4 regions of the Alkalihalophilus lindianensis genome follow, and region 1 is predicted to be linked to each of the others. Evidence: riboswitches for the same ligand, from Rfam matches in the RefSeq annotation. Region 1 holds a riboswitch; each other region holds the start of a gene.
What was found. A riboswitch is a leader RNA that binds a small molecule or an ion and turns the genes downstream of it on or off. The one in region 1 is predicted to bind S-adenosylmethionine.

Region 1 (2,202 bases):
AATCGTAACAATCGATTACATACGCCATTTTGAACTCGAACCTCTTCTGGAATATCGGCATGTGTTTGTGTAGCAGGATACGTCATTAAACTCTCTACGCCCCCTAAACTTTCGGCAAAAGAGATCAGTTTCAACTGCTGTAAAAACGGATTGACCCATTGTTCATCCTGAATTCTAAATGAGACCATTCCCCCTCGACCTGGGTATAACACATCCGTTACACATTCACTTTTTTGTAAATAACGGACGATTTCCTTCGCATTTTGCTCGTGTTTTTCCATTCTAAGCGCAAGTGTTTTCATCCCCCGAATTAATAACCAAGAATCAAATGCACTAAGCGTTGCTCCAATCCCGTTATGGTAGTAGCCAATTCTCTCTGAGAGCTCTTTGCCTTTTGCGACCACAAGACCAGCAATGACATCATTATGTCCACCTAAATACTTAGAAGCGCTATGAACTACAATGTCCGCGCCCTCTACAATAGGCTGCTGGATTAACGGCGTGTAGAAAGTATTGTCTACAATTAATAAAATTTGATGCTTTTTACAAATATCAGCTAAAGAGCGGATACAGGCTTCTTGCATCAAAGGATTAGTAGGTGTTTCTATAAAAATAGCTTTAGTCTTTTCATTGATTGCATCCTCAACAAGGTCGAGCTCTCTTGGGTCTACATAAGAAAATGTTAATCCCCAACGCTTCCAACCTTCTTCAAACAAGCGATACGTTCCACCATAAAGGTCTTTTGTAGCTAAAATCTCATCTCCCATTTCAAATAAAGAAAAGACAGTTTGAATGGCAGCCATCCCAGAGCTACAAGCAAATCCACGATCTCCTTCTTCAAGAGAGGCAATAGCTTGTTCCACCACTTCACGTGTTGGGTTACCCGTTCTAGCATAATCATATCCTGTTGATTCCCCAATACCTGTATGTCTGTATGCTGTTGATAAATAGATAGGCGTATTAACTGTACCTGTATGTTCTTTTCCTCTATTCCCAATTTGAACGACGTCAGTTGCATGTTTCTCTTTTGTCATGTTCTCTCCTCCTAATACCAGTACCTAAATAAAAAGACACCTCAACTTATAAAATAAGAAGAAGGTGTCCATTCACTCATTGGCTTCTTCTTATCTTTCAAGCCTACGCTTGATGGAATTAGCACCTGACCTCTTCAAAAAGGCTGGTTGCTGAGACTTCTTCGGGCCATTCCCTCCGTCTCTCTTGATAAGAATTATATGTTTTATGAAATTTCGAAATAAACTTTTTACGTTGAACTAAAATTACAACAATTCAAAAGATTTTGCAAGTCTTTTTTAAGATTCAGGGGTTGCGTCAACTTTCAAATCATCATTATTTCCACACACACATTGCTTAAATCCTGTTTCATATTCCCCTTCATCATTCTGTTTGCCACGCAAAATATACTTCTCTCCGCACTTCGGGCAACGAATGACTATACGATAACGTTCTCCGACCATCTTTCATTCCCCTTTCAAATTTAATGATCAAGCTTATTAGCCCATTTTACCTTATTTAGAGCCAAGATCCAAAGTCCAATCATAAATGGCACTAAACCAATCAGAAAATACATACCAAACGTCAGTAAAATAAAGTCATATAACCCATGTAATACAACAGGAGTTACTAAAGAAAGCATTAAAAACCACTTTCGTTTTGATGCTTCCATTTTTGCTCGTCCAATATAATAACCCATTATGACTCCATATAGTGCATGACTGGATACAGGTAATAAAGCCCGAGCTACAGCAGTTTCGAGTCCATGAGCAAGCATGTAAAATACATTTTCCATTGATGCAAATCCAAGAGATAAAGATACGCCATAGACAATTCCATCATATCTCCGTGTCATCTGCCCATATTGATAAGCAAAAAAATAAAGCATAAACCATTTAAAGAATTCTTCAAAAAACCCATATAAGACAAAAGCCTTAAGTAAATCTCTTTCAAAAAAGCCCTCTACGGTAAATGCGTACTGCAATACCATAACAGGAAAAACAAGGATAAGTCCAATAATAAAGGTTCGAAAAACTAAGGCATTTACGGTTGATTCATAATCATTTCTCAAATAAAAATATGATAATAACGCCATTGCTGGTGCGATCGCGGCTGTCAATATGGCAAACAATTTAAAGCCTACCTTTCTTATCCTGTGCACACATTGATTTTTCATTCAAGTAAAATAAT
Region 2 (2,202 bases), on a different contig from region 1:
ATGGCACGTTCCACTTCTTCTTTTTGGCCATTTAAGGCAACAAATAATGTTCCATATGACCCTTCATGAATCTTGGTAATTTTTCCTTGAACAATATTAACTTCAACATCGAACGTACGGATAAGCTGAGTAATCAATGGACTCTCTGCTTCTTCCCCAACAAATGTTAATTGCACAATGTGTCCTTCTGGGTGATCAGCCAACATTTGCTTAATCGCATCCGTCGTTTCCTCAGGTTCCGTAATCTGTTTCACAAACTCTTTTGTCATTTCTTCTTTTGGCTTACGGAAAACATCAAGCACTGGACCTTGCTCAACGACTTTTCCAGCCTCCATTACAGCAACTTGATGACAAATTTTGCGGATGACATGCATTTCATGCGTGATGAGAACGATCGTTAATCCTAACTTCTCATTAATATCTACAAGCAAGTCCAAAATCGAATCAGTTGTCTTTGGATCAAGAGCTGATGTTGCTTCATCACAAAGTAAAACTTTCGGATTGTTTGCAAGAGCTCTTGCAATCCCAACACGCTGCTTTTGACCACCACTTAATTGCGATGGATAGCTATCTCCGCGTCCTTTTAAACCGACTAGTTCGATTAATTCATTGACACGCTTTTCACGTTCACGCTTTGCTACTCCTGCTATCTCCAAAGGAAAAGCAATATTATCGCGAACAGTACGAGACCAAAGTAAGTTAAAGTGTTGGAATATCATGCCGATCTCCTGACGTGCTCGTCTTAGCTCCTTTGTTGATAGAGCCGATAGCTTTTTACCGGCTACAGTAACGTCTCCCTCGGTCGGTCTTTCTAACATATTTAACATACGAATCAACGTACTTTTACCTGCACCACTATATCCAATGACCCCAAAAATCTCACCTTCAGCAATCGTTAAATCCACACCGTCAACTGCGTGAACCGGGCCATTTTTCGTTTCGAATCGTTTACGAATCGATTGTAACGAAATCATATTTAATCCCTACTTTCCTTCTATCCTTTCAATTCTACTCACCTCAATTAGTAGAATTGAAAGACGTTGATGCTCATCTATTCAGTGACAATTTGCCCTGTTGTCGTTCAAAAAATAACCATAAAAAAACCCTTCTGTTTTAAGATGAACAGAAAGGTGTATGTTAGATATCCTCTGTCTCATCTATCAAAGCTTATGCTTTGCAGGAATTAGCACCTTCTAAATCAAGCGTTGATTTAGTGGTTGCTGGGTTTCATCGGGCCAGTCCCTCCACCTCTCTGGATAAGAGATATAAAGTTGTTGTTTGCTTTTGCATGAGTGCATCATAGCATGGCGGATTTTTTGCTGTCAACGATTTTATGCTGAAAGATGAGATGAAGATTTTTCCGTTGCTTTTTTCTCTCTAAATACAAGGAAGAAATAGATCGAACCAATCAGATAAAGACTAGCCGTAATCGTAAACACGTAGGCATAACCATAGTAAGAACCATAGATCATAACAAGCGTGGTCGACACCGGTCCCATAACAGCCCACCCTAATTGAAAGACCATTTGCCCTACTGAATTCGCAAGACCTTTCATGGAATCATCGACTTTTCTCATCATTAAAGCCATTTGAATCGGATTCCCCGCATTCATTAACGCTTGCCTAAATAAAAATCCGATCACAGCGAGCCAGAGCACTTCTGTATAAGCCGTCAGGAGGAGAAACGGAAGGGATGAGAGCTGCAGAATCACTACAGCTTTCACTTCACCTACTTTTCGTACTACGGTTGGGCCGATCATTAAAGCGATCGCCGTCATCGCTTGACCTAAAGATAAGATAATGCCCACCACTGAATAACTTACGTCAAATCGATCTGTAAAATATAAGTTCAAATAAGGAATGACTAGACCAGACCCAAAACCAATTAATAAATTGGCTACGGCGAAAAGTCCAATAACCTTTAGACTTGAGCGATGGGTCGTAAACAATTTACCAAGAGAGCTAGCCCCTGTTTTCTGTTTGCGCACCTTTTGTTCCTCGCGAATCTTTATAATTGGGATTAAGGCGAGGAAAAATAAGCAAGCTCCAAACAGCAAGGTGATTCGCACACTCGTCAACATTGTTAATCCAAATACAGTATGAAAGAGGTCGGATAGCGTCCCACCAAGTGTATTCCCAATGACATTAGCAACCATAATAAGCGCAAAGTTAAAGCTAAATAGATGCACTCGCTCTTTTTCC
Region 3 (2,202 bases), on a different contig from region 1:
AATGCGAGGCCACGCATCATATCAAGAGAGGCAATTCGTTCGTTATCTTGGATCGAAGTTGCTCGTGTGGTCATGAGGTTTTCTCCTTTTCTAATAAGCTGAAGTTGAAGTGAATAGTTTCATTGTAAAATATTTCTAATGAGCGAACAAGGGGTTCGTTCATTAAAAGTACTGAGCCTTCTTCTTTTGATGATCGGCCCTTTTCATGTAAACTAATGAATAAATACTAGTAAAGGGTTGATGATGATGCAAAATGATTCAATACGGTTACTTCAAAGCCATCGCTCTATCCGATCATTTACAAATGAAAAGGTGAGCCAAGAGCAAATCGAGAATATTGTAGAATCAGGTAGATGGGCACCAACCTCTCATCATGTTCAAGCGTATAGTATCGTTGTGATTCAAGACCAAAAGAAAAAAGACAAGCTAGCAGAGTTAGTCGGAAATCAAGCATATGTTGCACAATGTCCTGTCTTCTTTGTCATTTGTGCAGATTTTAGTCGCTTGAAAAAAGCAAGTGAGCTTCATCAGAAAAGTTTTGAAGTTAGTGGAATTGAGCAAGTTCTTGTTGGTGCTGTGGACGCGGCGCTTGTTGCTGAAAATATGTTAGTGGCTGCAAGGTCCTATGAACTCGGTGGAGTGATGATTGGTGGCATTCGTAACCTGCCAGATGAAGTAAGTGAGTTACTTTCTCTACCAGATTATACGTTCCCGGTGATGGGGTTATGTGTAGGACAGCCTAATCAAGATCCTACCCAAAAGCCAAGATTACCTGAAGCGGCTTCTGTGCATTATGAAACGTATAACCATGAGCAAATTGATGCAGCCCTAGAAAAATATGATCAAGAAATGAAACGTTACTACACAGATCGAACAAGCGGAAAACGTGTGACTACATGGAGTGAAATGATGTCAGCGCATTTTTCAACACCAAAGCGAGCTCATCTAGATACATTTTTAAAGAAGCAAGGATTTTTATATTCTAGCAACAAAGATTGACAAATCGTTAACAATTCTGTAAACTCTCATTCATAAAGAGTAATTACATAATGTGTAGCGCTTTCATAGGGCGTTAGACAAAAATGAATAATCATCACTTATCAAGAGAGACCGAGGGAACAGGCCCGACGACGTCCAGCAACCGCCATTTGGAAAGGTGCTCCTTCCTGCAGAATCTTGTATTCTGAGAGATAAGCGAATTGTCTTATTCGGACAAGAGCCTTTTTCAGAATTTGAAAAGGGCTCTTTTTTTATTGAGAGATAGAATGATAGAGGTGAGAGAGATGAAAACGTTTGAACAATCTGAGGCAATGAAACGATTGCCCAGTCAATTTTTCGCGAAGCTAGTGAAAAAAGTAAATGAAATTAGTAGTAAGCATGATGATGTGATTAATCTAGGACAAGGCAATCCGGACCAGCCAACACCTACTCACATTGTTGATAAATTAAAAGAAGCGGCCGAAAATCCTGTTCATCATAAATATGCACCATTTGCGGGTCACTCCTTTTTAAAGGAAGCGGTTGCCGACTATTATTACAGAGAGTACGGGGTAGAAATTGATCCTGCGAATGAAGTTGCTGTACTCGGCGGGGCCAAAACAGGGCTTATTGAATTAAGCCAGTGCTTGTTGAATCCAGAAGATCTGGCTCTTGTTCCTGATCCAGGTTATCCAGATTATTGGTCAGGCGTAGAGTTAAGTGGGGCAAGCATGCATATGATGCCTTTATTAGAAGAATTGGGCTTCCACCCAGATTTCTCAAAGCTTAGCGAGGATACATTAAAGAAAGCAAAATTGATGTTCTTGAATTATCCAAATAACCCAACAGGAGCTGTTGCGACGCCGACGCTCTTTCAAGATGCCATTGAAATTGGACAAAGACATGATATTTGTATTGTTCACGATTTTGCCTACGGCGCCATTGGTTTTGATGGAGTAAAGCCTCTGAGTTTCTTGCAGTTAAAAGGGGCAAAAGATGTCGGTGTAGAAGTAATGACTTTATCTAAGTCTTACAATATGGCAGGGTGGCGTGTGGGCTTTGTTGTTGGAAACAAAAGCGTCGTTCGCGCGATTGAACAGCTACAAGATCATCTTTTCTGCAGTATATTTGGTGGGATTCAAGAGGCGGCTGCTCATGCATTGCTTTCTGATCAACAATGTGTGACTGATCTTGTTGCTACCTATGAATCACGTCGTAAGGCAT
Region 4 (2,202 bases), 290 kb from region 1:
ACCATCTAAAGATAACTTTCCGAAAAGGGTCGTTAAAATGGCTGGCAGGTCTGGACTGAAATTGGCTGAAGGGTAGGCGATCTTAATTAATCCTGCACTACGTCCCTCTTTGAAGTAACGATTTGTATCCTCGTTTTCAGGTAGAGCCTGAACGTCTACAACTTCCCCTTTATGTTTTTCTAGTTGTTTTTTTTCAAGCGCAGGAAGATGCGTCCAAGAACCAATCGTTAAGCCGAGTGCAATCGATTCAGCTTTTTTGTGGAGATCTCCTTTACGGTCGTGAACAAGATAGGTTGCTGTAATGTGACTCATAGTAAGTTGAGTCCTCCTCTCATCAAATAAAAAGTCCTCTTCAACATTGAAAGAGGACTGAATGGATCATAGAATGTCCTCTTATCTTTCAAGCTTACGCTGTGAGAATTAGCACCTTGAATCAACACGAATGTGTTGAAACAGGTTGCCGGGTTTCATAGGGCTCGTCCCTCCACCTGCTCATAATAAGAGTTTATGGTTGTATGAAATTATCGAAAACGTTGTAATGAATTATGACAGTTGTCGAGAAGTCTGTCAATTGAAAAAATTAATTGTTAGAATCTATTGACAAAAGAATCGATCGCTCGTATCATTACACTCAACCTCTCAAATTTGGAAAAACTTGAGATCAACTACATAGCAACTCTTATCGAGAGCTGGCTGAGGGAATTGGCCCTATGAAGCCCGGCAACCGACCTACTCACCCTATCTATTCGGTGAAAACCTTTAAGGTTTTAAGGCACGGTGCTACATCCAACAGACGGTGCAAGTCACCGGCCTGAAAGATAAGAGGACGGATTCATTCATTCGGCCTCTTTCTTAAACAGAAAGTGGCTTTTCTATTTGATAAAGAGAAAAAGGGGAGAGATGAAAGGTGAAAAGAGTAAATTGGGTTAAAGCATGGGGAGTGACAATTGCTTCGGCAATCTTGTTAGTAGGTTGCGGAAGTGGCGAGGAAGCGAGCCGTGCACAAGAAGATGTCAATCTTGAAGGCGTTCCTGAACGATTTGCTACTGGTGAAGGGTCCAAGGTGAAAGTAATCCGAAAAATTGGCGGGGATGATCATACTGCACAATTCTTAGCAGGTGTAAAAGAAGAAGGAGAATCTATCGGCTTTAATGTCGATATTTTCACTGCAAATGGGGATACAGCTAGGTACCATGATGCCATTTCACAAGCAATAGATGATGATTATGATGGGCTTGTTCTCTCTCATGGGGATGATGCTGCTACTGTTGATGCGGTACAGCGCGCGGTTGATCAAGGAATCGAGGTTGTAACTTTTGATTCGAACGAGGATTTAGAAAACATTGAAGGTGTAACGTTAACTTCTCAAGATGATGAAGAATTAGCTTCTCTTGCTCTTGAACAACTAGTAGAAGACTTTAACGGGGGAGCGAATATCTTATATTTATGGGTGGACGGATTTCCTCCTATGGTTAGAAGAAACAATGTTTATCAAAATGTGTTAAATGAAAACCCTGGCTTAAATGAGCTTGAGAGATTTGGAGTGGCTGCAGAGGACACATCAACTCAAACTCAAAATGCGGTATCAGCTATGTTAAACAAATACCCAGAAGGTGAAATTGATGCAATCTTTGCAACGTGGGATGCCTTTGCGATTGGCGCTGCTCGTGCAATTGAAGAAGCAGGTCGTCATGAAATAAAAATATATGGAATTGATGTTTCGAACGCTGATTTGCAAGTCATGCAGCAGGAAAACAGTGCGTGGGAATACACAGCTGCTGTTGATCCTAAGCTGATTGGGGCTATTAACCTTCGTATTTTAGCGAAAAAATTAGCAGGAGAAGAAACACCACAATTTTATGACTTAGAAGCAACACTGATCTCAAGAGATGACTTAGTTCAAGGTCAAGGAGATGTAAACATGGTTAGTCTTGGAGAGCTTGTTTCAGGTTGGGGTCAATCTGATGAGTTTGAAGAGGACTGGATTAAAACGTTAAAGAACCATCATGAATAAACAGGTGATTGTATGAATCTACAAATGAATAATATTTCAATTGAATTTCCAGGTGTGAAAGCTCTTAATGATGCCTATTTTGAAGCGGAGACTGGAACAGCTCATGCTCTAATAGGTGCCAATGGAGCTGGAAAGTCCACACTTATGAAAGTGCTATCAGGTGTCTATACTCATCACTCGGGTCAAGT

Region 2: it holds a riboswitch for S-adenosylmethionine, as region 1 does, so the genes downstream of both, RYX56_RS07290 (methionine ABC transporter ATP-binding protein) here and RYX56_RS03495 (methionine biosynthesis PLP-dependent protein) in region 1, are expected to answer to the same signal.
Region 3: it holds a riboswitch for S-adenosylmethionine, as region 1 does, so the genes downstream of both, RYX56_RS17680 (pyridoxal phosphate-dependent aminotransferase) here and RYX56_RS03495 (methionine biosynthesis PLP-dependent protein) in region 1, are expected to answer to the same signal.
Region 4: it holds a riboswitch for S-adenosylmethionine, as region 1 does, so the genes downstream of both, RYX56_RS04915 (sugar ABC transporter substrate-binding protein) here and RYX56_RS03495 (methionine biosynthesis PLP-dependent protein) in region 1, are expected to answer to the same signal.

Annotation. Positions count from the first base shown of each region.
Region 1 is NZ_JAWJBA010000001.1:625,716-627,917, reverse strand. Features, by position in the region: gene RYX56_RS03495 (methionine biosynthesis PLP-dependent protein) at 1-1,034, opposite strand, end outside; SAM riboswitch class I at 1,122-1,228, opposite strand; gene RYX56_RS03490 (hypothetical protein) at 1,311-1,475, opposite strand; gene prsW (glutamic-type intramembrane protease PrsW) at 1,496-2,143, opposite strand.
Region 2 is NZ_JAWJBA010000002.1:104,047-106,248, forward strand. Features, by position in the region: gene RYX56_RS07290 (methionine ABC transporter ATP-binding protein) at 1-974, opposite strand, end outside; SAM riboswitch class I at 1,151-1,263, opposite strand; gene RYX56_RS07295 (MFS transporter) at 1,332-2,202, opposite strand, start outside.
Region 3 is NZ_JAWJBA010000007.1:53,852-56,053, forward strand. Features, by position in the region: gene RYX56_RS17670 (DUF418 domain-containing protein) at 1-74, opposite strand, end outside; gene nfsA (oxygen-insensitive NADPH nitroreductase) at 241-999, shown strand; SAM riboswitch class I at 1,095-1,197, shown strand; gene RYX56_RS17680 (pyridoxal phosphate-dependent aminotransferase) at 1,284-2,202, shown strand, end outside.
Region 4 is NZ_JAWJBA010000001.1:914,814-917,015, reverse strand. Features, by position in the region: gene RYX56_RS04920 (2,3-diketo-5-methylthiopentyl-1-phosphate enolase) at 1-312, opposite strand, end outside; SAM riboswitch class I at 391-504, opposite strand; SAM riboswitch class I at 677-825, shown strand; gene RYX56_RS04915 (sugar ABC transporter substrate-binding protein) at 908-2,014, shown strand; gene RYX56_RS04910 (sugar ABC transporter ATP-binding protein) at 2,027-2,202, shown strand, end outside.